One region of the Colwellia sp. SU-HH00943 genome, then DNA from elsewhere that is predicted to be linked to it. Evidence: predicted binding sites of a transcription regulator. Region 1 holds the regulator's gene; each other region holds the start of a gene.
The links. Region 1 encodes FNR, which switches genes on or off when oxygen is low (the NO sensors DNR and NnrR bind a similar motif). Its sites were predicted from a motif close to TTGATCTAGATCAA; they were not measured.
Positions count from the first base shown of each region.

Region 2: the regulator FNR is predicted to act here: its motif matches at 2,937-2,950, upstream of hemN (oxygen-independent coproporphyrinogen III oxidase).
Region 3: the regulator FNR is predicted to act here: its motif matches at 3,947-3,960, upstream of nrdG (anaerobic ribonucleoside-triphosphate reductase activating protein).

Region 1 is NZ_BAAJLW010000003.1:132,497-143,717, reverse strand. Features, by position in the region: gene ccoN (cytochrome-c oxidase, cbb3-type subunit I) at 1-1,123, shown strand, start outside; gene ccoO (cytochrome-c oxidase, cbb3-type subunit II) at 1,135-1,791, shown strand; gene AC27GZ_RS09155 (cbb3-type cytochrome oxidase subunit 3) at 1,802-2,002, shown strand; gene ccoP (cytochrome-c oxidase, cbb3-type subunit III) at 1,995-2,966, shown strand; gene AC27GZ_RS09145 (FixH family protein) at 3,141-3,635, shown strand; gene AC27GZ_RS09140 (heavy metal translocating P-type ATPase) at 3,674-6,145, shown strand; gene ccoS (cbb3-type cytochrome oxidase assembly protein CcoS) at 6,160-6,414, shown strand; gene AC27GZ_RS09130 (sulfite exporter TauE/SafE family protein) at 6,414-7,130, shown strand; gene fnr (fumarate/nitrate reduction transcriptional regulator Fnr) at 7,218-7,937, shown strand; gene uspE (universal stress protein UspE) at 8,084-9,025, shown strand; gene ttcA (tRNA 2-thiocytidine(32) synthetase TtcA) at 9,127-10,053, shown strand; gene AC27GZ_RS09110 (glucosaminidase domain-containing protein) at 10,063-10,938, opposite strand; gene AC27GZ_RS09105 (hypothetical protein) at 10,969-11,221, opposite strand, start outside.
Region 2 is NZ_BAAJLW010000001.1:819,999-831,219, forward strand. Features, by position in the region: gene prsT (XrtA/PEP-CTERM system TPR-repeat protein PrsT) at 1-834, shown strand, start outside; gene AC27GZ_RS03570 (DUF1285 domain-containing protein) at 913-1,446, shown strand; gene hemN (oxygen-independent coproporphyrinogen III oxidase) at 1,507-2,877, opposite strand; gene AC27GZ_RS03580 (TraR/DksA family transcriptional regulator) at 2,994-3,305, opposite strand; gene AC27GZ_RS03585 (DUF2489 domain-containing protein) at 3,360-3,854, opposite strand; gene yihI (Der GTPase-activating protein YihI) at 3,864-4,463, opposite strand; gene AC27GZ_RS03595 (VOC family protein) at 4,555-5,085, opposite strand; gene purU (formyltetrahydrofolate deformylase) at 5,389-6,249, opposite strand; gene AC27GZ_RS03605 (VF530 family protein) at 6,352-6,591, opposite strand; gene AC27GZ_RS03610 (glutathione peroxidase) at 6,722-7,459, opposite strand; gene AC27GZ_RS03615 (peroxiredoxin-like family protein) at 7,669-8,322, shown strand; gene hutG (N-formylglutamate deformylase) at 8,712-9,500, shown strand; gene AC27GZ_RS03625 (formimidoylglutamate deiminase) at 9,521-10,915, shown strand; gene AC27GZ_RS03630 (hypothetical protein) at 10,912-11,221, opposite strand, start outside.
Region 3 is NZ_BAAJLW010000001.1:887,401-898,621, reverse strand. Features, by position in the region: gene AC27GZ_RS03885 (FG-GAP repeat domain-containing protein) at 1-1,539, shown strand, start outside; gene nrdD (anaerobic ribonucleoside-triphosphate reductase) at 1,596-3,392, opposite strand; gene nrdG (anaerobic ribonucleoside-triphosphate reductase activating protein) at 3,379-3,876, opposite strand; gene AC27GZ_RS03870 (ATP-binding protein) at 4,112-5,419, opposite strand; gene AC27GZ_RS03865 (hypothetical protein) at 5,562-6,257, shown strand; gene ilvA (threonine ammonia-lyase, biosynthetic) at 6,314-7,870, opposite strand; gene ilvD (dihydroxy-acid dehydratase) at 7,870-9,732, opposite strand; gene AC27GZ_RS03850 (branched-chain amino acid transaminase) at 9,866-10,792, opposite strand; gene ilvM (acetolactate synthase 2 small subunit) at 10,893-11,165, opposite strand; gene ilvG (acetolactate synthase 2 catalytic subunit) at 11,167-11,221, opposite strand, start outside.

The sequences.
Region 1 (11,221 bases):
TTGGGGTTGGCAAGCCGTTATTTTAGCAGCAGCAATTACTTTACCGTTGGGATATTCAACATCAAAAGAATATGCTGAGCTAGAATGGCCAATTGATATCCTTATTACTGTCGTTTGGGTTGCTTATGCTATCGTATTTTTTGGCACTCTTATCAAACGTAAAACATCACATATTTACGTAGCTAACTGGTTCTTCGGTGGTTTCATTATTACTGTTGCGGTTTTACACCTTGGTAACTCAATGGCTGTACCTGTTTCAGCAATGAAGTCATATTCAATATATTCTGGTGCTATAGATGCCATGATGCAGTGGTGGTATGGACATAATGCTGTTGGTTTCTTATTAACCGCTGGATTCTTAGGTATGATGTACTACTTCGTACCAAAACAAGCTGAGCGCCCTGTTTATTCATACCGTTTGTCTATTGTTCACTTTTGGGCATTAGTTTCTCTATATATTTGGGCTGGCCCTCATCACTTACATTACACTGCACTTCCTGATTGGGCTCAATCATTAGGTATGGTTATGTCTGTGGTATTATTCTTACCATCATGGGGTGGTATGATTAATGGTATTATGACCTTGTCTGGTGCATGGCATAAACTTCGTCATGATCCTATTTTACGTTTCTTAATCGTTTCATTATCTTTCTACGGTATGTCTACGTTTGAAGGTCCAATGATGGCGATTAAATCAGTTAATGCGTTATCACATTACACTGACTGGACTGTTGGTCACGTACACTCTGGTGCGTTAGGTTGGGTTGCAATGGTATCAATTGGTGCCCTTTACCACTTAATTCCAGTGTTATTTAACCAAGGTCGTATGTACAGCATTCGATTAATCAATATTCACTTCTGGATTCATACTGCCGGTATCGTACTTTACATTGTAGCTATGTGGATCTCAGGTGTTATGCAAGGTTTAATGTGGCGTGCGGTAAATACTGACGGTACATTAACGTATAGTTTTGTAGAAAGCTTAACGGCTTCATACCCATTCTATTTCATCCGCTTCTTAGGTGGTGTTCTTGTTGTTGCTGGTTTTGTATTAATGGCTTACAACATGTTTAAAACAATCGGCGCTAAAGACGGAAGTCTTAAAGCTGTCGAACAAGCTTAAGGAGAACAAACATGCAAAGCAATCCTCAAAATAAGCATGAAAAAGTTGAAAAGAATGTCGGTTTGTTCTTTATTATCACAATATTAGCTATCAGTATTGGTGGCTTAGTTGAGATTACCCCGTTATTCTTTCAAAAAGAAACAACAACACCTGTTGATAACCTTAGACCTTACACAGCGTTAGAAATGGAAGGTCGTGACATTTATATTCGTGAAGGTTGTGCTAACTGTCATAGCCAAATGATTCGTCCATTTAGAGCTGAAACTGAGCGTTACGGTCACTATAGTGTTGCTGGTGAGCATGTATGGGAACACCCTTTCTTATGGGGTTCAAAACGTACAGGTCCTGATCTAGCACGTGTAGGCGGTCGTTATAGTGATGATTGGCATATTGCCCATTTAACTGACCCACGTTCTGTTGTACCTGAATCAAATATGCCAGCTTATAACTGGTTAAACAAAAACATCCTAACGGGTGAAGGTACAGCAGCTAAGCTTCAAACATTCAACTGGTTAACTCGCAACCGCAGCCATAAAGATGAAAATGGTAATGCTATTAAACTTTACTCTGAAGAAGATATAGCTGGTGCTGAAGAGGCGGTTAAGGGTAAAACTGAAATGACGGCCTTAGTTGCATACTTGCAATCACTTGGCCATGCATTGAAGTAAGCGAAGCCTTATGGATTACGGAACATTAAGAGGGTTTTTCGCCCTCCTTATATTGGCTTTATTTATTGTGATAGTGATTTGGTCTTATTCAAAAAATCGCAAAGAATCTTTTGATGAAATTGCAAATTCGATTTTAGACGACGATCAACCACAACAAAACGAAAGCCATCTTAAAACAGATAGCAAACAGGAGACTAATAATAATGTCTAGCTTCTGGAATATATGGGTTTGGGTTCTTACCCTTGGCTCCTTAGTAGGTTGCTACCTACTACTACGTTGGTGCTTAAAGAACTTTACAGGTGTTGAAGAAGGTGAGTCAATGGGACACACATTCGACGGTATTGAAGAGCTTAATAATCCACTACCTAACTGGTGGAGTACGTTTTTCTTATTAACTATTATCTGGGCGTTTGGTTATATTGCGCTATACGGTTTAGGTAACTGGACAGGTTTCCTTGGTTGGAAAAGCTCAAACCAAGGCATCTTAAACATTGCTGAATCAAAAGCTAAAACAGCGGAGTATTTAGCTGAAGACTCAGGTGTTTTAGTACAGTATGACCGCGAAGTTGCACAAGCTGACGCTAAGTATGGTCCAATCTTTGAAGCCTATGCTGCTCGTAGTATTGAAGATTTAGCTACAGATGAGGAAGCAATCAAAGTAGGTCAACGTTTATTCATTCAAAACTGTGCACAATGTCACGGCTCTGATGCTGGCGGTACTACTGGCTTCCCTAACCTAACTGATAATGACTGGTTATACGGTGGCACTCCTGCAGATATTAAGCACTCAATCATGCACGGTCGTGTTGCTCAAGGCATGATGGCTTGGGGTGATGCTTTAGGTGGTGATCAAGGTGTTAAAGAGGTTGCTGCATATGTTATTAGCTTAAGTGGTCGCTCTGTTAACCCTGAACTTGCCGAAGCAGGTAAAGCTAAATTTGGTATATGTGCTGGTTGTCATGGCGCTGAAGGTCAAGGTAGTTTAGCGCTAGGCCTACCACTTGGTGCACCAAATTTAACTGACAATATTTGGTTATATGGCGGTTCACAACGTGCTATTGAAGAGTCTATCAAATATGGTCGTGCCGGTGTTATGCCACCATGGAAAGATATTTTAGGTGAAGAAAAAGTTCATGTAATTAGTGCTTACGTTTACTCTCTTTCTCAAGATTAATATTTGATTTAGATAACTAAATTATTCTAAGATAAAAATTAATTGTAAAGGCTAGGTAACTTATTGTTATCTAGCCTTTTTTATTGTCGCATTCTAAGATACAAAGCTAGCCCCTCATCAATAAAAACGCTATAATACTGGCCAACTTTTGAACCTAAAAATATCTATTAAAATATGAAATCAACTTGGTATCGTGAGCCTTGGGCTTGGTTAGTTTTTATTCTTCCTTTTACTGCTGTTGTAGCTGGCATTGCGACTTACATTATCGCTAATACCGATCCTGATACCTTAGTGGTTGGAGATTATTATAAAACCGGAAAAGCAATTAATTTACAGGTTTCAAAAGTAAAGCAAGCGCAAAAGCTAGGAATGCGTTTCGCATTACAATACACAGAAAACACATTAGTGATAAAACCAACGGGTATTGAAAAAACATTCCCACTGATTAACGTTAACTTTTTCCACCCTACCCTTGAAGAAAAAGATTTTTACTTAGCCCTTACGCCCGATGGCAACGGCCAATTTAGGCAAGTGTTAGAGAATAATATTTCAGGTAAATGGAAAATAACGATAACCCCTTTTGATAACACTTGGAAAATCCAAGATACTATTAGCTTACCTCAACGTGAGTTTATAGATATTCTGCCAGACCCAACGAAAGCACAATAAAGCCTTCACCTAAAATGAGCTAACCTAGTTACTTTCTTATGTCGATAAAACAAAACTATTGCTTTCATTGTAATGAAGTTGTGCCACAAGGTATTCAACTAAGTGTCAATATTGATAGCAAGCTACAGCCAATGTGCTGCGTTGGCTGTCAAGCTGTAGCTCAAACTATTGTTGATAATAATTTAACGCAATATTATGACGTTAGAACTGAACCTGCTCAAAAAGGCGCGGAACTCGTGCCAGAGCAGCTGCAAAAAAATCATTTGCTCGATGAAGAAATTCTCCAAAATGAATTCATATATCAGCATGATGAAATCAAAGAGGCTATTTTAACGATTGAAGGAATTAACTGTGCTGCCTGCGCATGGTTAATTGAAATGCAATTAGCTAAACAAGCGGGTATTCACAGTATTAATGTCAATGCTACCACGCAACGAGCAACCGTGAAGTGGCAAGACAATAAACTAGCACTTAGTGACATTCTCTACGCCATTGAAAAAATTGGTTACCAAGCTTTACCTTTCAAAGCAAATGAAGTCGAAGTGCGCAATAAAAAACTAAGCAAGGTATTTATTAAAAGGCTTGGCATCAGCGGCATATTAATGATGCAAGTGATGATGATTGCCGTAGGCCTATATTTTGGTGCCTTTGCCGATATGGCTGAACATAACAAAGTCTATTTACGTTGGGTAAGCTTTATTTTAACGATACCTATTGTCACCTATGGAGCCTTTCCGTTTTATACTGGCGCCATTAAAGCTTTAAAGCTAAAGCGCCTGTCTATGGATGTACCTGTTACTATCGCGATAATACTCGCCTTTAGTGCCAGTGCATGGGCAACAATAACTGAACAAGGTGAAGTCTATTTTGAATCTGTTTCCATGTTCACCTTTTTGTTATTGATTGGTAAATTTTTAGAATTTAGAGCCCGTTCACATGCCGCACAGGTTTCAGCTAACCTACTTAAATTAATGCCAATGACTGCAACAAAAATAATTGAGCATTCTGTTACTCCCTCAACTATTGATAACAGCAATAACGCCGAGACACAAAAAATTAACGCGCGTGCAGAAGCGCTTGTTGCCGCGAAACTACTTGTTGCAGGAGATTTAGTTATCGTCAAACCAGGAGAAACCATTCCTGCTGACGGCACAATTACTCACGGAAACTCGCAAATCAATGAAGCAATGCTTTCTGGTGAACAACTCCCCGTTAATAAAAAAATCGATGATAATGTTTTTGCCGGCACAATTAATGGTGATGGCAACTTAACGGTGAAAGTAAAACAAGCAAATAACGAATCATTTTTAAGCCAACTTATTCGTTTAAGTGAACAATCTCAAGCACATAAACCTAAGCTCGCCCGTTTATCAGACAAAATTGCACAATACTTTGTCGCTATTATATTAGTAACAGCCATTGCTACAGCGCTTTATTGGCAACAGCATTTACCCGAAGAAGCATTTTGGATCACACTCTCTGTATTGGTTGCTACTTGCCCTTGCGCACTTTCTTTAGCCACACCCACGGCTCTAACTTGTGCAACAACCCGCCTAAACCGTGACGGCATTATGATCAAATCATCACATGTTATGGAGACCATGCCTAATATCAACTGCTTTGCCTTTGATAAAACCGGTACCTTAACAACAGGTGAATTTGCTATTGAGAAAGTTGAAGTGATAAACAAGCAGCAAACTCAACAGCAGGTTTTAGCTATTGCTGCTGCTTTAGAGGCACATTCTGAGCATCCTTTAGCCAAACCTTTTAGCGAGCATAGAGATTTCAACCTAAACGCAATAAACGTAAAAGTTGAATCAGGTAAAGGGGTATCAGGCAACATTGATAACAAACATTACAGTATTGGTAAGCCTACATGGCAGCTCAATGAAATTAATGAAACCACCAAGTCCGCCGCTTGTGTATTACTTTGTGAGGGTGAACTGATAGCGGTTTTTTATTTGGTTGATCAAATAAGAGCTGATGCAAAAACATTAATAACGTCTTTAAATGAAAATAATCAAACATTGATGTTATCAGGCGATAGTCAAATTGCTTGTGATAAAGTCGCACAGCAATTAGCAATAACTAAGTCACACGGAAACCTAACCGCTACCGATAAAATGGAGATGCTTTATAGTCTTCAAAAACAAGATGATGCAAAAGTTGTTATGGTGGGAGACGGTGTTAACGACTCACCTGTTTTTGGTGCTGCACATATTTCTATGGCCATGGGCTGTGGTACAGATATAGCCAAAAGTGGTGCCGATGTAATCCTATTAAATGACCAACTATCAAGTGTAAATACCTTAACAAAAGTCGCGCTAAAAACACGTCGTATTATTTTTCAAAACTATTTATGGGCCTTTGGTTATAATGCTATTGTTTTACCGTTAGCAGTTGCTGGCTATATCACACCTTATATGGCGGTAATAGGCATGTCTGCTAGCTCTATTTTGGTTATTACGAACTCACTACGTTTACTAAGAAAAGTTAAACAAGAAAAGTAAAATAAGAGTCTTATATGAGCATAATTTATATTTTAATCCCAATTGCTGTCTTACTTACCTGTATTGGAATTTACTTATTTTTTTGGGCAGTAAAAACTGAGCAATTTGAAGATCTTGAAAAACAAGGGATGAGCATTCTGTTTGATGACAATGAAGATAACACGATAAAAAAAGACAATAATCCAAATACAGTAAACAAAGAACAACAGACGGCCAACGAACACAAACCTGGAATACAAGAGCCTGAAACACAAGAGCAGATAAAATAATGACCCTAGACTTATTGTCTGCTTTTATTGTTGGTTTACTTGGCTCAGGCCATTGTATTACTATGTGCGGCGGTATAACCACTATGCTAACCTCTGCACTCCCTGCTAATAAATATAGCAATCAAGTAATCCCTGTTAATTCTCAAACTCCTCCCTCCCCATCAAGAAATATTACCTTAATTGTTAGTTATAACGTTGGACGGATTATCTCTTATAGTTTTATCGGTGCCATTGTTGGCTATACGGGCTCAATTGCGGCTAAAAATATTGGCTTACCACTGGCTGGATTAAGAATGCTTTCAGCTATTTTTCTTATTCTATTAGGGCTCTATATAGGTCAGTGGTTATTATGGCTTAACCGCATTGAGGCGTTAGGACAAAAACTATGGCGTTATATATCACCTTTAACTAAAAAAGTTATCCCTGTCACAAGCCCTGTAAAAGCACTTTCGTTAGGCGCAATTTGGGGCTGGTTACCTTGTGGTTTAGTATACTCAACACTCACTTGGGCATTGGCCAGTGGCAACGCAATGACCGGGGCTAGCATTATGTTACTTTTCGGCCTAGGTACCCTCCCAGCACTACTAACGTTATCTCTAAGCTTTAACAGTATAAAAAGCCTACTAACCAATTCAAGCTTACGAAAAGTGATGGCGTTAACATTAATATCATTTGGTATTTATAGTTTTATTGTTGCATATCACCACATGTTCTAATACCATAGTCCAGTCCTGTATATTAGGGTTAAGACCTTATTAAAAAAGAGTTTAGGTTATTAAAAACTCTACAAAAAAGAGTAACGCATGCAAAATAAAAGTTGCCCAAGTGCACAGCATATAAAGTGTCAAAACTGCAGTATTAGTGAACTTTGTTTACCTTTTACACTGAATGATCAAGAGCTTAATACGCTAGACGATATTATCGATCGTAAGCGCCCTATCCATAAAGGCGATAAAATTTTTACTGATGGCCAAGAGATGCACGCACTGTATGCAATTCGCTCTGGTACCTTTAAAACTTTTACCGTCAATGAACAAGGTGAAGAGCAAATTACTGGTTTCCACCTAGCTGGCGATTTATTAGGTTTTGATGCTATTGCTGATACTGAACATAAGAGTTTCGCTCAAGCACTTGAAACATCTATGGTATGTGAAATTCCTTATAACAATTTAGATACACTATCTAACACTATGCCGAAACTTAAGAAGCAAGTGTTGCGATTAATGAGTAATGAAATCCGTACCGATCAAGAAATGTTAACGCTGCTAAATCGCAAAAATGCCGAGCAACGGGTTGCCACTTTCTTAGTAAGTTTGAGTGAGCGATATCATGCTCGTGGATTATCTGCCACAGAATTTCGTTTAACCATGACACGTAGTGATATTGGTAATTATATAGGTTTGACGGTTGAAACCATCAGTAGACTTCTAAACCGTTTTCATAAAAATGGTCTAATCAAAGTTGATGGTAAACTCATTACAATTTTAGATATTGATGAACTCATTGATTGCGCAGAGCTATAATCCCTCATAATTCACTAGTGTTACTGACAGTAACACTAGTATCAAATTTTAAATAAATTGATTTAAAACAAGCATTAATTTCATACATTTGCTATAAACTATCTTAGGAATGGTTATATTGTAAATAAACAAAAGTGAGATTAATCATGGAAACCTACCAAAATATCCTCGCCGTTATTGATCCAACAACGGATGAACAGAAAGCCTTAAAAAGAGCCGTTGAATTAGCAGCAAGCATTACTGCTTCGGGTGATAGTAGTGTAAACGTCACTGCATTTTTAACTATCTTTGATTTTTCTTATGAAATGACCACAATCCTCTCTAGTGATGAGCGTGATGTTATGCGCCAATCAGTAATTAAAGATAAAACCCTTTGGCTTGAAAATATTATAAATGAAGTAAAAGGCGATTTAGACATTGACTGCCAAGTGGTTTGGCATAACCGCCCCTTTGAAGCTATTGTCGAAAAAGTAATACAAGATAACTACAACATTGTCATTAAAGGCACTCATCAGCATGACAAGCTCAAATCTGTCGTTTTCACGCCAACTGACTGGCATATATTACGTAAATGCCCTTGCCCTGTACTGTTAGTGAAAGAGCATGCATGGCCAGAGAACGGTAATGTTATTGCTGCATTAAATGTAGGCAGCGATGAAGAAGAGCACCGCTCTTTAAACATAAAAATTACCGAAGAGGCAAAACATTTAGCCTCATTAATTCAAGCGAATGTACACCTAGTAAATTCCTTCCCTGGTACCCCCGTCAACGTGGCGATTGAAATTCCTGAGTTTAACTCAACTGAATACAATGACACTATGCTCAAACATCATCAACAAGCAATGATTTCGCACGCGAACAAATTTGATATCAGCGTCATCAACACGCATGTTGAAGAAGGTTTACCTGAAACGGTCATTGAGCAAGTCGCTGACAAAATAGATGCCGAGCTAGTCGTACTTGGCACCGTAGGAAGAACGGGAATTTCAGCAGCATTGATTGGAAATACCGCAGAGCATGTTATTGACCAGCTAAACTGTGATGTACTTGCCTTAAAGCCCGATGGTTATATCTCACCCCTTCAATAAGTTATTTAAAAGCTATAAGCTTACCCACAGCTTATAGCTTTACTTCCCTAAAAAAACTATAATGCGCGGCGAAATTATACTCTTAAAGAAATAGCCGGCTTATGAGCACACCAAAATTATTATCAGCTACTGAAAAAACGCAATTATCTAAGCTTGAAAAGCGCCTTAGACGTAATGTTGGGCAAGCTATCGCTGAATATAATATGATTGAAGATGGCGATAAAATTATGGTCTGTTTATCTGGCGGCAAAGACAGCTATGCACTATTAAGCATATTAATGCTATTAAAAGAATCCGCCCCGATTCACTTTGATATTGTTGCCGTTAACTTAGATCAAAAACAGCCTGGCTTTCCCGAGCATATACTGCCTAATTACCTTGAAACACTCGGCATTGAATATCACATCATTGAAGAAGACACTTACGCCATTGTCAAAGATAAAATTCCTGAAGGCAAAACTACCTGTAGTTTATGTTCAAGGTTAAGGCGCGCCGTACTCTACAAAGCAGCTAAGAACTTAAAAGCAACCAAAATAGCCTTAGGGCACCACCGTGATGACATGATTGAAACCCTGATGTTAAATATGTTCTACGGCGGAAAAATGAAGGCAATGCCTGCAAAATTAGTGTCAGATAATGGTGAGCATGTCGTTATTAGGCCGCTAGCATTTTGTAAAGAAGCAGAGCTTATTCAGTATAGTGAATTAAAACAATTCCCTATTATTCCTTGTAATTTATGTGGCTCTCAACCTAACTTACAACGTCAAAACATCAAGCGCATGCTACAAGAATGGCACGAACAGCACCCAGGCCGCATAGAGTCAATGTTCACTGCCATGAAAAATGTGGTGCCATCACATTTATGTGACAATAACTTGTTTAACTTTAAAGAAGTGAATAGTACATCAGGTGTTATTAATGGAGGCGACACTGCCTTTGATCAAGCTAGCTTTACACAAGCTGATAAAATTAGCACAGACAGTAACGCACAATATAATAACGAATTAAATATTATTGAAATAAAGTAACGCCTTTAACTACTCTCCAGCTGTACTCGTTTCAACGTCAGTATGGCTTTTAAAGTATGGCTGATTTTGTCGCAGCATTCTGGTTAAATCAGTTACGTAATCCGCACCACGCTCAGAATAAGCTAACAAACCCGTTGCCAGTACTTCAGGGTTTAACGGTTGATGTTGTGAACGTAATTCCGCTCGAATTGTTCTAAATACGCGATAAGCATTATGCGAGTTTATGTTATAAAAGTAGCGCGACACTGAATCATCAACACTTTTAAATGCTTCCACTTCATGATTCGCCCCTTCATTTCTGCCAGCAGGCACCATGCCACAGCCTTTTCGGTAACACCAAATACCAAAGAAATTTAACCCAATTCGAGAAAACCTTGAGGTTCCCCAAGCTGACTCATTCGCAGCCTGAACTAGCACTAATGATGTTGGTACAATATCAATGCGTACTAATAAATCATTCACCTGTTGTAATACCGACGACTTTTCATTAACTCGATACTTTTTAACCAAGCCAGCTAACTGAGCCATTTCTTTCTCAGATAATGATAAGTCTAATGAGATTTTTTCTAACCAAAATTCAAGCCTCGCCCTTTGCGTTAATAGCTTAGTATTTTCTCTTTCAATTGACGGACGGATAAAATCAAAGAATTGTTTCTTTTTGCTTTTAACATCTCTTATGGCTGCAAAATCAGGTAGGTCAACGTCGTGCATAGGTTTCTCAACATGCTTAACAACGCTAGTTTTTTTCTCTTTGATATGAACATTATCTACTTGCTCTTTAACAGCATCCGAAGTTGGTAAAGGTTTTAAAAAAGTAAAAGGTGCCACTAAAAACACTAATAGTGCTAATAATAAAATGCTTTTAATTAATAGTGTACTCTTCATGTTATTCCCTATCTATTATCAAGATACACATTATGCAGAAAAAGTATCATCTGAATCTGAGTTTGAATTTGTTTTAGACACAATCGAGTTTGTTGCTTTTTCTATATCTTCAGCACTTTTATCTGTTGCGATATTAATACCAAAAATTTCACGATATAAGATACCTTTAGTATTATAAAACAAAGGAGCTAAATAAGTGATTCCAAATAAAAGGATCATAAAACCTAAAGGTGCCACACTTGTCTCTGCTAATAATGCCAATGGAAAAAACAACATCACTAAC
Region 2 (11,221 bases), on a different contig from region 1:
GCTCATGTTTATCAAAAGTTTTCCAATATACCTGAAGCAATATCGGCCTACAAAAAAGCAATGGCTTGGGATGAAAACAACGAAAATGTAATTATCGGATTAGCTGGGCTATATAATGCAGAAAATGAAATTGATAGCGCGATAAAGCTGATTAAAGCTTTTGAAGTTAATCATGAGCTATCTGCACAACTTATAGAAATACTGGCTAATGTTTATTTACGTAACAAAGACTATAGTTTGGCTGAAAAGTATTATAAAAAGCGCATTAAAATAGAAACAAACGACAGTAGTATCGTTGGTTTAAGCATAGTCTATAGAGCAACCAAACGAACCAACAATGCTATAACCACTTTAAAAAAAGCAATAAAGAATAAACCCAAAAGTTTATTATTAAATTCAGCACTAGCTGAGATCTATGTGGAGCAATCACACTGGGCAAAAGCTGATGAGATATATCAAACATTAATTACACTAACCCCTAATCATCCTGCATTGTTAAATAACGCCAGTTATATCGCTTTAAACTTATCGGAATACGATCGGGCGAAAACTCTTGTTAACAAGTCATTAGAGCTTATTGATAATCAACCAGACTCATTAGATACCTTAGGGTGGATTTATTACCATACTAAAGAATTTAACAAGGCCTTACCTCTTTTTAGAAAAGCATTGGCCATCAATAATTCAAATTCAACGGTGAAATATCATTTATCGTTAACATTAAAAGCACTTAATAGAGATAAAGAGGCAATCAAATTAATGGTTGATGTGGTCAACTCTAATTTTGCACAGAAAGAAGAAGCTAGTGCACTTCTTGATCAATGGCTGAAGTAAGGTGGTTATACGAGTTAAGTCTCCCAAAATTCCGTCTCGGTTATTTTTACCACTTATCAAGAATCTTAAGGTGTTATTGTGTCTTTAGATAAAATATCCACGCAAATAAAACAGCAAGGCAATAAAATCCCGCCGGTAGAGCTGTGGGATCCGCCTTATTGTGGTGAAATGGACTTACAGATCAAAGCCAATGGTGACTGGTTTTATCAGGGCACCCCATTTAAACGTTTGTCTTTAGTGAAGTTGCTCGCCTCTGTATTAAAAAAAGAAGCGGATGAATATTTTCTAGTAACCCCTGTGGAAAAAATAAAAATCACCGTAGAAGACGCACCTTTAGTGCTTACTCAATGGCATTGGCATCAAGATAAAAACAACACTTTAGTGGTTTGTACTAATTTAGATGATGAATTTATTTTGGATGCTGATCATGCTCTACACATTAACGAGCAAGGAAACTTGTATGTGACAGTTCGTCGTAATTTATGCGCGAAGGTACATCGAAATGTTTATTATCAGTGGGTTGATCTTGCTAAAGAAGTCAAAACCCAACTAGGCACTGAATTAATATTCTCCAGCGCAGGTTGTAATTTCAGTTTAGGCGTCATCGATTAACCCTGATAAGTTAATTGCATACCAATAAATAATAGAGCTACTTTAGAACAAAAGGCGAAGTTAAATCACCCGTGAAAAGCGCTGCTGATTAATATGTTTTTTCATATAAGCATCAAAGCTCATACAAATAATACGAATTAACAAACGTGCTTTTTGATCTACCTGAATACTATCTGAGCTATTAACAACTAGACCATCTTCAATAAAGGTATCGAGTAACGGTAAATCTTCACTGAAGTATTCATCAAAGTCGATATTATATTTGTCATTAATTTTAGTTTTATCTAAATACAAATTGCACATTAACTCACGGATAACTTCACCACGAATCACATCGTCTGATGTTAAACTTACGCCACGTTCTTGCGCATGTTGCTGACTATCTATAGCCTGATAATACTCTCTCAATTCTTTAATGTTTTGGCTAAAACTATTGCCTATGGCACTTATAGAAGAAACCCCTAAACCTAATAGATCACAGCCACCTTTGGTGGTGTAGCCTTGAAAGTTTCGATGTAAGCTGCCATTGCCTTGCGCGATAGAAAGCTCATCATTTGGCTTGGCAAAATGATCCATACCAATAAAGTCGTAACCATAGCCACATAAGGTTTCTATGGCTAACTTCATCAAGGCAAATTTTTGTTTAACATCTGGGAGCCACTCGTCACGTAGCTTACGTTGCGCGGCAAAGCGGCTTGGTAAATGTGCGTAGCTAAATAATGAAATACGATCAACATCCCACTCATGAGCTTTATCTAAGGTTTTAGTAAAAGTTTCTGTGGTTTGATGCGGCAACCCATAAATCAAATCAATATTAATGGATTGAAAACCAACTTCTTTAGCATGACCAATAAAATCGCCGATAAATTGAGTTGATTGTACACGGTTAATCGCTTCTTGAACTTTCAAATCTAAATCTTGTACGCCAAGGCTTAAACGATTAAAGCCTAAAGAATATAAGTGCTCAGCTAAATCCATTTCAATTTCACGAGGATCTATTTCAATACTCATTTCTAAATCATCAGCAAAATCAAACTTCTCTTTTAATAAGCCGACTAAGGTAGTGATTTGCTTGTGCGTTAAAAAGCTGGGTGTGCCGCCGCCCCAATGTAATTGCTTTACTTTATAGTCGCTAAAATGCGGTGCTTGCAAAGAGATTTCTTGTGCTAAATAATCGAGGTAAATATCGGCTTTATGGCGATGGCGGGTGATAACTTTATTACAACCGCAGTAATAGCAAAGGGTATGACAAAAAGGAATATGTACATATAAAGACAATTCACGATTAGGTGACTTTTCTACCGCCTGTATAAAATCATGATGTTTAAAGTCGTCATGAAACTCTAATGCCGTTGGGTACGAAGTATACCTTGGGCCACTAGTATTATATTTACTGAGTAATTGAGGATCAAAAAACTGACTAACTTGCATGATGTTTACCATTAATTTAATAATTACCGATAATTATACACAATTATCTTTTATGGATATTGATCAAACTCAAGCTCGGTTAGTTTATTCAGTAATTAATTTTCTAGTGGCTAAGACTAATCAGCACATTCAATGCATTTTTCAGCAGCTGGTTGTACTTCTAACCGTTGATGGCTAATTTCTTCACCGCAAGTTTGGCATATGCCGTAATTACCATTTTCCATGCGTGTCAGGGCATTAGACAAATGTTGAATTTCAATTTTTGCTTCTGATTCAAGCGCATTGAGCACTTCATCGTTTTCACGCTCACCCGCTTGCTCTGCCCAGTCGGCATCACGACCGTTTGCAAAATCTTTGTGGATAGAACTAATGCGGTTTTGCAGCTCAACAATACGTTGGGTAAATTTTAATTTTAGTTGCTCAGTCATAGTTATTACCTCAAAAGCAGGTTGCCACCTTGAGGACATAATCGTCAAGGTGAGCTAAGAAGATGTACTCAGTATACTCATTCTTTCGGTAGTATATTGTTGAAGTAGATCAAGATCTTTGACTATTTCTTCACGCAGTTGTGATTCAGCAGTTAAACGTTGGTAATCTTCTTTCATACGCTGCTGTTTTGACAATTTTTTACGCTCATCAAGAATCGTTAAATGTCTTATTTCATCGTATAACTTAAATATAGCAGGAAATTGCTGTTCTAATTCGCTCATGGTTTTAAGAGAGCTTAACAAAACCGATAAACGCCAGCAGCCTTCACCATATTCACATTGTTCTTCTTTCATCGCCCGTGTTATTAATAACACGCTGGCTAATACTTTATGATCATGGCGTTCTAGCGCTTGCTTATGCGCCAATTCAGCTTGCTGTTGTGCTTGTTTTTGCTGAGAAAGTTGACGTAATAAACTGCCTGCATAAAAAGCAAGTGCAGCAATAATAACCACCGCGACTAGTATGGCGAAAAGCCAAGAATTACTCATTACCCTATCCTACTCAAATTGAGATAAATCATCACTCGCATTATCGAGTTTATCCCATAAATCATCTTCTGAACTTTTGGTTGTAGCAGCTAAGTTATCTTCCTCTTCATCGTCCTCTAAACCTAATTTTTCACTTAAGATTTGATGACGTTCCATCATGCTATTAAAGTAATCAACCTCTTCCTCTGATAAGGCCACTTCTTCATCTTGTTTAGCCATAATAGCCTGTAACTTTTCATCCGCTTCAATATCAGCAAGCTCTTGAGCAAAATCATGTTCAGGCTCGGCGTAACGAATAGCTGCAATAGCTGCCTGTTCAGTAGTTTTACTTTGTTTTGGTTTGGCACTTTTGTTAGCTGTATTTTGATTGTCTGCGGTACTAGCACCACCGAGTGCGATTGGCTTTTTACTGCCAATACGTGGATCTTTTTTCTGTTGATGGCTGCTGTTTTCCGATTTACTGACGAATGCTTCCTGTTGACGATTACCCGGTTTTTTTCCTGTTTTCTTACGGACACGCTTTTCAACATTCGCAAGCGCTTCTTTGCTAAGTTTTGGCTTTGCTTTAGGTGCCGAGGCCGGTTTTCTAGATTTTTTAGTGCGAGACATGAGTTTGATACTTTTTGGCGATTAATACCGCTATTTTACGCCATTAATCACCAAAAAGTAACGAAAGTTTCTCTGTTTGTTCTGAAAGGTTTTAAGCTTGCTCATGTAGCCAAGCGGCATGACGGGGTGCGCGTTTAGTTTCAGACCACTCTTCAATCATCGCCTGAGCAACGTCATTTAATTGCTTATACTGCTCAGCCGTACCTGTATTTGCAGCAAGTTCTAAACGATGTCCGTTTGGATCAAAGAAATAGATAGACTTAAAGACACCATGATTAACCGGCCCTAATACTTCTACACCTTTGCTTTCTAATGTTGCTTTAGCTGACACTAATGCTGCAACACTTTCAACGCGCAAGGCTAAGTGCTGAACCCACGCGGGTGTGTTTTCATCACGCCCCATTGCCGGAGAGTTTGGAATTTCAAAAAACGCCAACACATTTTCATTACCAGCATCGAGAAAAATATGCATGTAAGGATCTGGCGCTTTTGTCGAAGGTACTTCATTTTCAGCAATCGCTAAAACTAAAGCCATGTTGAGTTTATCTTGATACCAATCGGCAGTTTCTTTGGCGTCAATACAGCGATAGGCAACATGGTGAATTTTCTCAATATTTATCATACTCAAGTAACTCTGTGCTTAGGGAGATATGCATTAATATTACTCGTACTTTGGCACAGTTCACTAATTTTAAGCGCATTTAACCTCAAAATTAACGTCAGCAATTCACTACGCTAGATTGTATAGAAATTTATACAGGAAAATCATTCGAGGACAAAGCCCTAGCTAAGACCCTAAATGAGATACTAACTATATCCTAAGAAACTAGCGTTAAAATAAGAAGGAGTATTGAAAAAGTAGCCACCTACCGATTAACAATTGCTATAACAATAGTGCGGCTACTTTAAATGATTGTGACGTTAGTTAGGCAAGAATAACGGTTTTATCGCCATTTAAACATACGCGCTGCTCGGCATGAAAACGTACTGCGTGGCTTAATGCAGTAGCTTCTAAATCATGCCCCATATGCACCATTTGTTCGATAGTAAAAGTATGATTGATGGGCTTTACTTCTTGAACAATAATAGGTCCTTCATCAAGATCAGCCGTTACATAGTGTGCCGTCGCACCAATAACTTTTACACCTCGCGCATGTGCCTGATGGTAAGGGCGTGCGCCCTTAAAGCTTGGTAAAAATGAATGGTGAATGTTTATAGCACGGCCTGACAACTGCTTACATAAATCATCTGACAATATTTGCATATAACGGGCAAGTACTAATAAGTCAGCATCAACCTCGTCCATTAATGCGATAATTTGTGCTTCTTGCTGGCTTTTGGTTTCTGCCGTTATCGGTAAATGGTGAAATGGTACGCCATGCCAATCAGCTAAAGATTGACAGTCTTGATGATTTGAAATGACAGCAACAATATTTATAGGTAATACGCCTGACTTCCATTTTGTCAGTAAAGACACTAAGCAATGATCATCTTTAGATACCGCCACCACCACATTAGGCACATCTTCTTTATTACGTAGTTGATACTCCATATGCAAGGGTGCTGCTAGTTCATCTAATGCTTCAATAAACTCATTCGCTGATACCGTTAAGTTCCTGTCATCAAAGGCGATACGTGAAAAGAAAGTTTCAGTATAAGGATCACTATATTGTGAAGTTTCAGTGATAAAAGCGCCATGCTCAAATAAACTTTGTGACACTTTGGCTAATACGCCAGTATTGTCAGGACATTGCCAAGTAAGGATATAGTGGTTAGGTGTAGTCATTTATTACGTTCCGATAAATTTGAAACATCATCATTGGCGATATTTCCTTTTAATGCCAGTGTTTTAATAGCTTTTATGGCTATATAACAGTTATTTTTGTACTTACTCTTTTGCAGCGGTAGCAATACGATGTTTATTTTTGATATAAAACTGCTCAACTTTTTCTCTTGCCCAAGGTGTTTTCCTGAGAAATTTTAGACTTGAATTAATGCTAGGGTCTTTTTTGAAGCAATTAATATTAATTTGCTGACTTAGCGCTTCAAAACCAAAGTATGCTTCTAACTCAGTTACTATGGTTTTTAAGGTAATACCATGCAGGGGATTGTAAGGTTGGTTGTCCATCAGCTAATTTCGGTGAAAAAAATATAGCCTAATTATAACCAAAATGGCACTGCACCTTCAAAAATAAAAGGTGAGTGCCATAAATTAAAAACCATTAAAAGCATTAATGGTTCATGTCATCTAATATTTACTAAGCAAAATACTTTTCTAAATCATCTGCAGTACCAATATGTTTGCCATCAATAAACACTTGCGGAACGGTATCAGCACTAGTAATTGACCTCATAGCTGTCAACGTAATTTCATCGCCAAGCGTTAACTCTTCGTACTGCAAGCCTTGCTTAGCCAATAATGCTTTTGCGCGTGCGCAGTGTGGACAGCCTGTCTTGGTAAAAATCGACACTTTAGTTTTTTGAACTGCATCAGGATTAATATAAGACAGCATAGTATCTGCATCAGACACTTCAAAAGGGTCACCCGGCAGATCAGGCTCAATGAACATTTTGTCAATTATGCCATCTTTTACTAGCATAGAATAACGCCAGCTTCGCTTACCAAAACCTAGATCAAGCTTTTCAACTAACAGCCCCATAGCGTCGGTAAATTCACCATTACCATCTGGAATAAAGCTCACATTCTCAGTACCTTGATCCGCTGACCAAGCATTCATCACGAAAGTATCATTCACTGACATACAAATAATTTCATCTACCCCATTTTCAGCAAACTTACCTGCTAACTCGTCGTATCGAGGTAAATGTGATGATGAGCACGTTGGCGTAAAGGCGCCGGGTAAAGAAAAAACTATTACTGTTTTTCCTGAAAAGATTTCTTGGCTGTCACGCTTACTCCACTCATCATTAACACGCATAGGAAAAGTAACCGACGGTACTTTTTGACCTTCTTTATTTTTAAATGTTATAGACATAGCAAATCCTTAAAATAAACAGTTGTTGAGTCAAAATATATAGTAATAATATTAGCACTATATATTAGTAAACGATTAACCTCATCATTACACTAAAAAAATCTGAATTTACTTAATTAATTTCTTTTTGAAATTATTTTAGCCAAATCAGGTCTTTTCTATTTATTCGTTATATTCTTAATTTTATTTATCAAGGAAACCATAAATCCATGCTTACTAGAAAATTATTACTGACACTCATAGTTTTATTCACCAGCTCACAAGCACTTGCAAATAATAAAGCTTTTATGACAAAAGCTATTGCTGAGTCCGCTGAGCAAGTAACACCATTAATGAATGGGCAAAATATTCCCGCAGTTGAAGTAACCACAACCTCAGGGAAAAAATTACCCTTATCAGAAGTATTAAATAATAAAAAAACTATTTTATTTTTTTACCGTGGCGGCTGGTGTCCATTCTGTAACACACAAATGGGGCAACTAAAGAAAATTGAACCAAAATTAAAAGACTTAGGTTTTCAATTAATCGGTATTTCAACTGACAGTGTCGCAGATTTGAAAAAAAGTATCGCTAAGCAAGAATTAAGCTATCAACTACTTTCCGACTATAATTCAAAAACAAGTCAAGCGTTTGGTTTAGCCTTTTTTACTAGCCAATCGGTTACTGATAGGTATCTTGCCAGATTTAAATTACAAAACGCACTTCAAGCAAATGCAGCTGGAGAAAAGCGACTTGTAATGCCAGTGCCTGCAGTTTATGTAATTGATAGTAAAGGTCTTGTTCAATTTAACTATGTGAATCCTAACTATAAAGTGCGTTTACATGAAGATATTTTATTAACTGCAGCTCAATTAGTTAAATAGTTATACCAATTTGATTAAATTTCTTCCCTACTCAGAGCCATGCTCGATGTTCAATAACAAGGCAAATTTGTTTAGATTTAGTCATTCTAAATCAAATAAATTTAACGAAGTTAGTGGGCATCGAGCAAGCTCCCAAAGGGCGAGTTTAAAAGGCTTACATGCTGCGTTATTGATTTTGACAAGGGAATAACCATTCTCTTCAATCAATGCCTTGCCTCTAAGCCTTTTAATTCTCGCTGAGTGGGAAAGAACTTAATCAACTTGGTATTAACAGCTCAAAAATTTGCTAAACGCTAGCTTGGCGTGATAAATTAAACACTCAACTTGTATATACAATTAAAGTATCAAGTTGAGTTTCATTATTTAATTTAATCAATAAAGAGCTACCGATGGACTCGAGTTACCACTTATCTACAGGAAATATAGGTTTGCTGATCAGCATGCCTCATAATGGTCAGCATATCCCTAAAAATATTGCTAACACCATGACAGATTACGCCTTAACTATCGCTGACACTGACTGGTATATGGATCAACTGTATGATTTTGCCAGTGAGCTTGGAGCCTATATATTAACGCCAAAATACAGCAGATACGTTATTGATCTGAATAGAAACCCACACGGCGAATCATTATATGCTGGTGCCGATAATACCGAGCTTTGCCCAACAACGGCTTTTAATTCATCGCCCCTTTATCGCCCTGGGCAGCAGCCTTCAAAAGAAGAAATTCAAGGGAGAATTGAAGACTATTGGCAGCCATACCACCAAGCGATAGCAACAACATTACAACAACTCAAACGTCAATATGGTAAAGCCGTGCTACTAGATGCTCATTCTATACTGTCACAAGTACCTCGTTTTTTTAGTGGTAAATTGCCCGATTTTAATTTTGGCAGTGCTAGTGCTAGCAGTTGTGATGAACAGTTACTAGAAAATATAGCTAAGATCGACTTAACACCATATACAAGTGTTTTCGATGGTCGATTTAAGGGAGGCTATATCACTCGTGCCTATGGCGACCCTGAGAATGATATACATGCTATACAACTTGAGTTATCACAAAGCACCTATATGGATGAACCAAGTCACCATTACAACAAGCAAGAAGCTGAAAAAGTAAAACCCTACCTTAAAAAATTTGTGCAATGCTTAATTGAATTCACCCAAACAACATAAGGCAAAAATAAGTAAATATCATGAAATATTATATTAACAACATATTGCTAAGTGATGGCTGGGCAACGAATCAAACTATTACTATTGAATCTGGCATCATTACCGCTATTAACGCAGGTAAAGATAATGATGCTGAGATTATTTCTGGTACGGTAATACCAGGTATGGTTAATTGCCATTCTCACGCTTTTCAACGTGCATTTGCCGGTTTTAGTGAACAAAGCAGCGAAGGACAAGATAGCTTTTGGACATGGCGAAAAGTTATGTATCAATTCTTAGCTAAATTAACCAGTGCCGATGCACAAGTTATTGCCAAACAACTTTACATAGAAATGCTCAAAATGGGTTACACCCGTGTAGCTGAATTTCATTATTTACACCATGATATTGATGGTTCAAACTATACTCAAAATTCGCCAACAACGGCTAATAATGAAGGTTTAGCTACCATGGCACATGCTGTTTTTTCTGCTGCCAAAGAAGCTGGTATCGGTTTAACTATGCTGCCTGTTTTGTATCAATATGCTGGGTTTGGCCAACAAGCAGCTAATGAAGGGCAAAAACGCTTTATTAACTCCACAGCACAATTTAATCAATTAGTCAGTGACTGTTTCAAGTTATCAAAAGACTTTGCCAATACCAATGTAGGTATCGCACCCCATTCTCTTCGTGCCGTCGATAAAACCTCGATAGAGCAAGCCGTCACTCATGTGCGTGCATTAGACAAAAATGCACCTGTGCATATTCATATAAGTGAGCAACAGAAAGAAGTAGATGATTGCCTAGAGCACTATAACAAACGTCCAGTACAATGGCTTTTAGATAACATCAAACTAGATAAACATTGGTGTTTAATTCACGCAACTCACATTGACCAACAAGAGTTACAAGGCATTGTGGATAGTGAAGCCATTGCGGGCATATGCCCAACCACCGAAGCAAACTTAGGTGATGGTATTTTTCCAACCACAGAGTTTTTAGCATCAAATGGGACAATAGCTATCGGCTCAGACAGCCATATTTCAATTAACCCAATTGAAGAGTTACGTTGGTTAGAATACACGCAGCGATTAAGTCGTCAACAAAGGGCGGTACTTGCTTCACCTCAAACACAATCGGTTGGACAGAACCTATGGCAAAAAGCAGCGCTAGGAGGCGCACAAAGTACAAATTCCAATACAGGAAGTTTAGCTATTGGCAAGCAAGCTGATTTATTAGTACTTGATAACAAGTCGATGAGTCTATACGCAAATAATAACCAATATTTACTTGATAGTCTTATCTTTGCTAGCAGAGCAAATACCATCAAAGATGTTATGGTTAATGGTGTTTGGGTGGTTCAAGAGGGTAAACATGCACTAGAGCATGAGAGTGCCAATAATTTTGCACAGTTATTGGCAGCACTGTCGAGCTAAAGCATACTTTGATATTGACGAATAGTCTCACAAACAGCATTTTCGTTATCAGGATGAAAAATAATGCTATTTTCATTACTATTGCAATAACTTAGATAAAACTCTTTAACATTAGATCTTGAAGAAGAGATCTCTTTTAAATACTCCACTTCCTCAGCAGAGAAACTATCTAATTTCGATTCTAAATCGATAAATATTTTCTCTGCCTTTAATCTAACTTTAGTATCACTGAACTCACTAAAAGCATCCAACGCCGCTTCTTTTTGTTCTTCATAAAACTTAGTGACTTCAGGTTGAGGGTAAAAG
Region 3 (11,221 bases), on a different contig from region 1:
TTTTTGATATGTCTACTCACAGCGGTAAGCTCACCAATATTTGCCAGTAGTGCTAAGTTAGTTGGCACTAAAGTTACTTTTCAAACTTACGAAATTACAGCCCCCTTTAAGGTTAGTTTGCCAGTGATTGCTGTTGATATTGTTTCATCAGAGCAATTTCCTGCCGATGAGTTAGTGGTTATCGGAGAAGATGAACACAATCAAATTTGGTTAGCTGCTTATGTTTTTCATGAAAAAACCAATCGATTTATCTTACTAGATAAATTACCGATTTCAGATAACTATTTTGCCTTTGATGTCGGTGAAAATAATGAAGGCTTATATTTTTTATCAAAGAACCATGTCGTTTCACTGAGCTATAAAAGTCATTTAAATCATGCAGAAGAAGCTGAGTCGGGTTTATATTTTCAGCATCAACAGAATATAAATTCGATTTTTTTACTTGAAAGCTCTAGTTTTATCGTAGAAAAAGATTTTATTCAGGACGTTAATAATGATGAACTCGACGATATTATTTTAGCGGATTTTCAACAAACAAATTTATGGCTTGCTAACAAAAATCAGCAAGGTTTTATCCCTGTTTCACTGCCAATCGCAGCACAAGCTGAGTTAGAAAGAAGTAGTGTTTATTTCAAATCAACCAAATTATTTTTTGCCGATTTTGATGTTGATGGTTTACAAGATGTTGCTTGGATATCTACCGGTAAAGTGAATTACTATCGTCAACTTCCTCTAGGAGGGTATTCCTCTGAACTAACATCGATAGCCTTAGCTGACGACATACATGGTTTAAATTGGTGGCAAATAAAAGAGTCTGATGGTCAGAATTTAGATCAGAGTAATTTGGTGCATCGTGTTGTTGAAGAGATTAAAGATATCAATGGTGACGGCTTAACTGATGTTGTTGTACGCTTTACTCAGAGCTCAGGTGTATTAGATAGAGTAAATAATTATGAGTTTTATTTAGGTCAAACTAATGAAAAAGGCCGCTTGGTTTTTCCTAACAAACCACACTCATCAATTGAAGCGGATGGTACCTTAACTGGCTTAAAAATTATTGATGTCAATTACGACAATAAGTTTGAAGTGTTGCTTTCTTCGTTCGAGCTCAGTGTCAGTAATATTATTGGTGCCTTGCTAGCCGGCGGGATAGATCAAAATGTGCTGTTATTTGCGCTTGATGACAATGATATTTATAAAGCTGATCCTGTTATCAGTAAAGAAGTGGAATTAAGTTTTAGTTTAACTTCAGGAAAAAGTGGCCAGCCTATTGTGCAGTTAGCCGATGTGAATGGTGATGAAATACAAGATCTAATGTTATCGTCTGATGACGATGAGTTGGACATTTTTCTAGGCCAACCTGGCTCACGCCTTTTTAATCGTAAAGCAAGTAAACATACTTTACAGCTACCTAAAAACGGCGCTTTATTTGCCCATCATGATATTAATAATGATGGCAAACAAGACTTTATAATGCGCTATGGCCGTTTAGATGATAAGAGTATGGCGAATAAAGTCACCATACTCTTAGTTCAATAGAACATTCGTCCAATAGCTTAATGCCTCAAAGCTCAATAGTTAAGTAATATGGTCGCTTAAGCCGCATTACCAGTGTGATTATGTTTATGGTAATGACGTAAGGCGTGCTCTTTTTGTCTGCCCTGACTAAATGCCGTCACTCTTTTTAAATAGCCAATCACGCGGGTGCCGTGATCAATATTTAAACTACCACAATGGGCGCATTGATCTAATGTGCGTTTATCAATGGCTTCACAGCAATTACAAATAGTGATTTTTACGTTGATACAAAAATAATTGCACCCTGTTTTGGCTGCGACGTTAAAGAGTTTTAAATACGCGTCACTAGATAATGATTCATCAAGGTTTAAGTGCAGCGCTGAGCCGCCATCTAAATATTGCGTGATTTCTTGCCCGTGTAAAATGAATTTATCTAGATGATTGGTGTTTTCATCCTCTACTAAATAAAAGTACGAGTTATAACAATCGCGTTGAACATGATAACCATCTTTACGATCCCATTTAGCGTTTTTCACCCCTAAATTTTCAGCAGGTACAAATTCAGTATTGAACATATAACCGTAGGTTTTTTTCGCCAATTGGTTTGCTTGGTAAATCACTTTAAGCTTACTGCTGACAAAATCTTTATAAATCTGATTATTGCCAACATTAATACCAGAATACTCTGCGGCTTCTGCCATGCCGTTAATACCAATAGTAAGGAACTGTTTATCAAGTGAGATAAAACCGGCGTCATAAACTGATAGTGCCCCTTGCGCTTTATAGTCTTCCATCAATTGTCGGTAGGCTACTTGGTATTTTTGTATTTTCTCAATCTCGTCTTGTAAATCACGGCCGTCTTGAACAAGACGATTCATATTTAAGGTTATGACGTTAATAGATCCGGTTGCTACACCTCCTGCGCCTAAGGTATAAGAAAAAGTATTATCAGAAATTTCGTTACGTAAACGGCAACAGGAAGCAAGGGAATCAGCACTGTCTGATAAATAGATGAAGAATGAATTTCCCTCAGCTTTTTGCTTGGCAAGTTTTAATGCAAAGGCTTTATCTTTACATTCTCCATTTTCTGTCAACATGGCAGCCGTGACGACAGGAAAAGTTAATACTGACTTTTCACGCTCTTTATTTAACCAAGTAAGAAAAAAGTGTTGGAGCTGGTCAACAGTTTGCCAGTTAGGTTTGGAAAAGTCTGGAAAAACAAACTCTTCAAACATGGCTGAGAAATAGTGCTGATCAAACAGTGAAATATTCCAAAAGACACTTTGGTAACCACGTGCAGCAGCCGGTTGATTAATCGCATAAACTACATGTTGCAGATGGTTTTCAATTGCTTTGGTGTGTGTGGTTAAATAGTCTTCTCCGTATTCAAGGCGGGCAAAATAGTCAAAATAGGTAATAAATTCAACGGTGGCTACTGCACCCGCAAATTGCGCTGAAATGGCAAAAATTAAATTAACAAACGAGCCACAAAAAGATTCGAGATGTTTAGGCGCTTTAGATTCCCCACCGAGTTTAGTTAAACCGTCCAGTAAAAAAGGATACATACTAATTGATGTGCAATAGGGTTTTAAACTGGTTTCATCGTGCACATAAATTTCATGAGCTTCTATTTGTCGTATGTACTCACTAGCCAGTTCATCACCAAATTCGCTGCGAATTTTATCTTGAACTAAGGCGCGGTTAATTTGCACAAAGCAATCTTTCATTAACTCGGCTTCTAAGGTGGCAATGTTTTTATGACTGACGTTGGCATTAGCATCCATTTTGGAGCCGTCAGCAGCATTTTTTGCTAGAAAATATTGCTGGATGAAATCTTTTTTATTATTAATTTGTTGTTCACTAAGCGGCAACATTGTTAACTCCTTTTGAAGAATAATTTGAATGATTTTTTATGAATAAGTGGTTTAGTTTTTCACCTGTCGCAAGGTTGCGAAAAATTTGATTCGATATTGGACTTTCTAGGCCACCCAATTCAGCTTGCCATGAGCCTGTCTTTAGAAAAGTTAAATGTTGAGAAATATTAATGTCGATATGCTTTTCACCAGAATAGAGGCATGTTTTTAAACCGATATTTTTAGCGATAAGTAACTTGTCGATTAAGGCGCTGGTGTTCCATTCGCCACCAAAAAAAACGACACAACTGATGAGGTGTTGATATTGTTTTAGCCAATGGATAAAAACCGCATTGGTTAAAGGGCTACCATAATTTTCCTGCCATAACTCTGTGCTATGACAGCCTTTACAGCCTATTTTGCAGCCGGTAATACTAAAGCATAAGCTTATTTCACCAGGTACTTCTTGAAAAACAATGCTAGGAGCAAGGCAGTTAAATTTCATGATTTGACCTATATATGGTGTTTTTTATTTTTGTTAAGCACAATATATAGTAGTTTTTGGTTTTGAATAGTTGATCGAGATCAACTTTTAGTGAAGAGGTGCCTATATGTGGTATTTACGTGTGGTAAAAAACACCATATATAGTGTTTTTTTGCTGAGTGAGTAGCAGGGCGGTTTAGGTAGATAAAGGAAATTACCTTTAAAGAGGATTTACTGTTTTGAATCTATTCGATGCTTATGCTTTTTGGCTTTCTGGGCTGGCTTTGAACTGATAAATAAAACAAGCACCGTCGTTATTTTTATCAATAAATATTTTGCCGTTGAGTTTTTGGGTAATTAAGTTATAAACAATCGACATACCAAGCCCAACGCCACCACTTTGTCTAGCGGTAGTAAAAAATGGCTCAAATACATGCTCTTTGGCTTCATCAGATAAGCCAATGCCGTTATCTTTATAATACACTTCTATTAAATCTTTTTTGGCGACAATATTGATTAAAATCTTGTTGTTTTCATTATTAGCAAAGCCATGTCGAACACTGTTGGTGATCAAGTTTGTTAATATTTGCGCATGTACCCCAGGGTAGGTTGCTAAGGTTATATTCTCATCACCTGTAATCTCTAATGAGGCACTTTTGGTTTTTAATATTGAATTTAATGTTGAAGTAATTTTAGCGTAATAACTTTTAATATTAATGGTTTCAACTTCTAGTTGGTGTTGATCGACAGCAGTTTTTTTGAAGTTTTCGATTAACTCTTTAGCGCGTCTTAAATTCTCCCCTTGCATAGTCAGTGAGTCATGCACCGCTTGGCGATAATGATCCATATCCTTCATACTAAGGTTGGCATTAACTATTTTGTCAGTAAGCTGCTTATGCTCGTCAGTAATTATGCTGTGTGTCGTTATGGCTATACCCAGTGGCGTATTGACTTCGTGAGCAATGCCGGCAACTAAGCCGCCTAAAGCCGCCATTTTTTCTGATTCAACAAGTTGTTGCTGTGCTTGTTGTAATTTTTCGACAGTACTCGATAGTTCTAAAGTACGCTTTAGTACTTTTTCTTCTAGACTCGCTTCATAGTCTCGACGTTCTAATTCTGCAGCAATACGACCAGAAAATATTTTGAATAAAGTGATCACATCTTCATCGTTATAAGTTTCGTGTTCGTAAAGCGCGACTATCAACCCCATGACATGCTGCTTGGAGTCATGCAAAGGAGCGCCTAAATAACCATCAATTTTCATATCAATTAATAACTGATCTTTGGGAAATTTGGTGCAAACACCTTTGGGGTAATAACAAACAGAGTTATCAGCAACGTTAGCACAAGGGGTATCTTCGAGGGAATAAGTAAAATTATCGACGAGCTGACCTTTGGCAACTAAAGCGATAGTTTTAGATGTGTATGCTTCTTTATCAAGTAATGCGATAAAGGTGTAATCTGATTTAATGATTGAATGCAGTGCCAAAGTTATAGCATTGAAAAAGTCATCACCATAAGTATTTGATACAGCTTCAATTACTTTTTGAATATCACTTTGCATGGTATATTCCTAGTAATCTATAATTACCACATTGATTAATGTAACTATGGCACAAGTGCTTATTTTTGTGAACTTAGACAAACTATTTTAATGAAATAAACGAATTTTTGATTAAGCTGGAATGGATTCAAAGCAATAAAATATGAGCTATTTACATAAATACTACTTTTTACTTTTCATTAGCATCAACATTTCTTTGATTAGCTATGTTAATGCTCAAGAGACGAGTATTAAAACTGTTCATATCACCATTCCGCTATCTGATCGATTTACTCTGCCTTATGAAAAGCACTTATTGTTTGCTTATCGACAATTGGGGTATCGAGTTATCTTTGAAAGAGTTTTAGCCGCAAGAGCGAGAGAAATGGTGGACGCTGGACGGCTTGATGGTTTATTAATTGCAGAAAAAGAAATTGAAAATTCCTATCAAAACGTATTACGTGTTCCAGTGGTGTTAGCCAAGGGTACGCTGGTGTTATATTGTGCAAAAGATGTTGTTTGTCATAAGTCGGCATTGAATGATGCCAATAATGTTATTGGTGTTTTGACGGGAAATAATATTGCTTCAGGCATAATGCAAAATCAACAAGCTTCAGCTTATGCGATTAAAGGTGAAGAGATATTAATAGAAATGCTCACTAAAAAGCGTTTGCAATATATTTTGGTGGTGAAAACAGATCAAGTGGGCCATGCGGCTGATTTTGATGAAAGTCATTTTCAAAAGTTTGAGGTTGCGCGTTCAGAAGGGTATCACTATGTGAATAAAAAACATCAGCATATGATACCTGAATTAACACAAGCGCTAGAGTTAGCTATTCAAGAGCTTGGAAATTTTTAACCGCGATTAACAAATGATGCTAATCGCTATGGGCGGTTAGTTTAACTCTCGAAAAATTAATTTAAAAATGCTTGGTAAGCAAGGTTTTCCGTCGCTTCTTGAAACTGATAACCCAGTGCATTAAGGTGCTGAAAAAATTCATTTTCTTTAGTATCACTGACTTCAAAGCCAGCTAAAACTTGCCCAAATGCGGCGCCATGATTTCGATAATGAAACAGGGTGATATTAAATAGCTCACCCATAGCATCAAGGAACTTTTCTAATGCTCCTGGGTGCTCTGGAAATTCAAAGCTGAAGATACGCTCATGTTTTTTATCAAGGCTGTTTTTACCGCCAACCATATATCTTACATGTAATTTAGCGAGCTCATTATCGGTGAAATCAATGGCTTGATAATTCGCTGAGGCTAACTCATTAAGCAGCTGCTCTCTTTCTTCAACACTGCCGCCTAAGCGTATACCCACAAAGACATTAGCGCTTTCTTCGCCAGTATATCTATAGTTGAATTCAGTCACCGCACGGTTACCGATAGTTTGGCAAAAGCGCTTAAAGCTACCTTTTTCTTCAGGAATTGTGACGGCAAGTACCGCTTCTTTTTTCTCACCAAGTTCACAGCGCTCAGACACATAACGTAGACTGTGAAAATTCATGTTGGCACCAGATAATATTGCCACTAGCGATTGGTCATTGATTTGTTCAATGGCGCAATATTTTTGCAAGCCAGCTAAAGAAAGCGCTCCTGCAGGCTCTGCAATAACACGGGTTTGTTCAAAAATATCCTTTATTGAGGCGCAAATTTCATCCGTGCTAACGGTAATCACATCATCACAGTATCGTTGAATTAAATTGAACGTTTGCTCGCCAATACGTTTAACGGCAACGCCATCGGCAAATAAACCCACTTGTTGTAAATCAACAGGTTTACCAGCGGATAATGCCGCCTTTAAACACGCAGAGTCTTCCGCTTCTACACCAATTACTTTGGTGTTCGGGCTTAATTGCTTTAAGTACACCGCCATACCGGCTAATAAGCCACCACCGCCAACAGGCACAAAGACAACATCAGCATTGGGTTGTTGCTGTAGTAACTCCTTTGCCACTGTACCTTGGCCAACAATCACATCTTCATCGTCAAATGGATGAATTAAGGTTTTGTTTTCGGCTTTAGCGTACTCAATTGAGGCTGCTTGTGCTTCGTTGAAACTGTGACCCACTAAGCGCACTTCACCACCAAAACGCCTAACATTATCCACTTTAATATCAGGTGTAGTTTTAGGCATGACAATTGTGGCCTTAATACCTAGTTTATTAGCCGCTAATGCTAAACCTTGAGCATGATTACCCGCTGAAGCGGCAATCACACCGTGAATACATTCAGCTTCACTTAAATTGGCTAACTTATTACAGGCGCCACGCAATTTGAATGAGTGCACAGGCTGTTGATCTTCACGCTTTAAATAAATTTGATTATTTAGTCGCGAGGATAGCTTGGTTAAATGAGTGAGTTCAGTTTCAACGGCAGTGTCATATATAGGCGCAAGTAATATGCGCCTTAAATAATCGAGTTGCTCGGCCTGCTGGGCTATTAACGCTTGGCTTTGGGTCTTGGTCATTACTTGTCAGTTAATCCATCAAGTAAATCACGGTTACGCACTGCACCTTTATCAGCACTAGTTGCTAACAAGGCATAGTTTTTAAGGGCATAACTGATTGGACGTACTCTGTCTTTTGGTTGCCATGCGTTTTTACCCTTAGCATTCATGGCACTACGGCGAGTAGCTAACTCTTCATCACTAATGGCTAATTTAATGCTACGACTTGGAATATCAATTTCGATAATATCCCCTTGTTCTACTAGACCGATTACACCACCGCTAGCAGCTTCTGGTGATACATGACCAATAGATAAACCTGAAGTACCACCGGAGAAACGACCGTCAGTTAATAACGCACAGGCTTTACCTAAGCCCATCGATTTTAAGTAAGTCGTTGGGTATAACATTTCTTGCATACCTGGACCACCTTTAGGGCCTTCGTAGCGAATGACCACAACTTCACCTGCAACTACTTTACCCGCTAAAATACCTTCAACGGCATCGTCTTGGCTTTCAAAAATATGTGCTGGGCCGGTGAATGTTAAGTTGTCATCACTAACACCGGCTGTTTTAACTACGCAACCGTCGGCAGCAATATTACCTGTTAATACCGCTAAACCACCTTCAGTAGAGAAAGCATTCTCAAGTGAACGAATACAACCTTCACTGCGGTCATCATCTAAGGTATCCCAACGACAATCTTGGCTGAACGCTTTGGTAGTGCGAATACCAGCAGGGCCTGCGCGGTAGAATTTTTTCACGTCCTCGTCTTCTGTCACGGTTATATCGTATTTCGCTAAATGCTCGGTCAGACTCGTCCCTAAAATATTGGTGACGTCAGTTTTTAATAAATTAGCTCGGGCTAATTCTCCTAAAATACCGATAACACCACCGGCGCGGTGTACATCTTCCATGTGATATTTCTGGGTTGACGGTGCTACTTTACAAAGCTGAGGTACTTCGCGAGATAATTTATCCATGTCAGTCATGGTGTAATCAATACCTGCTTCTTGAGCAACGGCTAATAAATGTAAAATGGTGTTGGTTGAACCACCCATAGCAATGTCTAAACACATGGCATTGTGCATAGCATCGCGGTTAGCAATGTTACGTGGTAATGCACTTTCGTCATCGTCTTGGTAGTAACGTTTCGTTAGTTCAACAATTTGCTTACCTGCTTTTAAAAATAACGCTTCGCGGTCAGCATGTGTTGCTAACATAGAGCCGTTACCCGGTAAGGCTAAACCTAATGCTTCAGCTAAACAGTTCATTGAGTTAGCAGTGAACATACCTGAACATGAACCACAAGTAGGACATGCAGAGCGTTCAACTTGATCACTTTGTTCATCAGATACTGTTGGATCAGCACCTTGGATCATGGCGTCTACTAAATCAAGCTTGATGATTTGGTCGGAAAGCTTAGTTTTACCCGCTTCCATTGGTCCACCAGAGACAAAAATAACAGGAATGTTTAAGCGCATTGCTGCCATTAACATGCCCGGAGTGATTTTGTCACAGTTAGAAATACATACCATGGCATCTGCGCAGTGAGCATTTACCATATACTCAACAGAATCGGCAATTAAGTCACGTGAAGGTAAGCTGTAAAGCATGCCTGAGTGACCCATCGCAATACCATCATCTACGGCAATGGTATTAAATTCTTTAGCCACGCCGCCAGCTTCTTCAATCGCCCCGGCTACTAATTGTCCCATGTCTTTTAAATGAACATGTCCTGGTACAAATTGAGTAAAGGAATTTACAACCGCAACGATTGGTTTGCCGAAGTCGCCATCTGTCATGCCTGTTGCGCGCCATAAGGCACGAGCACCGGCCATATTACGGCCTTGAGTAGAGGTTGCTGAACGTAGTTTTGCCATGATGATATTTTCCGATTTACCTATTGAGTGATATTAAAAGGTGAATAATAATCGCGTTATTATTCACCTGTATTTTTTATAGCCTAAGTTACTATTGGTTGAAGAACTTTGAGCTGAGGTAGTTTTTTGGTGGTTATTCAACCGGCTCTAACCAACCCCATTTATCTTCTGTGCTACCATCAAAAATGCCGAAGAAAGCTTCTTGTAGTGCTTTTGTCACAGGCCCTCGAGTGCCTGTACCAACTGGTAATGCATCAACAGTTTTTACCGGTACAATTTCAGTAGCAGTACCTGTCATGAAGAATTCATCCGCAACATAAAGAGCATCACGAGCAATAGGTTCTTCACGTACTTCATAACCTAAATCTTTGGCTAAGGTCATAACTACATCACGTGTTAAGCCCGTTAAAATAGATGCGGTGCTAGGTGGCGTATAAATAATGTTGTTGCGCACTAAGAATAAGTTCTGTCCAGCACCTTCACTAACCATGTTATTCACGTCTAAAGCAATACCCTCTGTGTAGCCATGGCGAGCTGCTTCCGTTGAAATTAATTGTGATGACAAATAATTACCGCCCGCTTTTGCTGCAGTAGGCATAGTGTTCGGCGCTAAACGGTTCCAACTTGAAACACCTACGTCTACACCATTTTCAATTGCGTCAGCACCTAAATAAGCTTCCCAACTAAACGAGGCTATCATTGCATCTGCAACGGCATCTGTTGGTGGACGAAGACCCATACCGATATCACCTAAGAAGAATAAAGGGCGTAAATAAGCGGATTTTAAATTGTTCTTCATAACAGAGTCTTTACATGCTTGAATAATTTCCTCTTGGCTATAAGGAATATTCATACGATAAATTTTTGCTGAATTAAAGAGGCGCTCAATATGTTCTTCAAGACGAAAAATACAAGTACCTTTGTGAGTTTCGTATGCTCGGATGCCTTCAAAAACTGAAGAGCCGTAGTGAAGCGCGTGACTCATTACATGAACGGTGGCATTTTTCCACGGCATGAGTTCTCCGTTGAACCAAATTAAATCTGCATTTACTTTTGCCATTTTCTTTTCCTAAATTTGTTGCTGCCGTCTGACATCTTTTAAAATAATAGTCGAAGACGGAATAATTAAATCTGTTTTTTGTGTAATGGGTTAATGGTAACTATGCACTACACTCTTTAGCACTAGGCTGCTGTGATACGCTATTGTCTACCTTGACACTCTTGATGTCGACCAGTTTATTGATTTGGTCAATTAAAAGTGAAATAGCGCGATTACTGCTAACAAATAGTTCTATAGTGGCAATATTATTACCGGTATTTACTTTTGCTGTTATGCCGTTGATCAAAAAACCACGATATCGAGTGACTTGTAAAATTCTTTCAAGTACCACTTGTTTGTCATCAGCCATGATGATTAATGTGTAATTATTCATACTATGCACTCTCCATCATTTCATTGTTGGCGCTATTAGGTGGAACTAATGGCCAA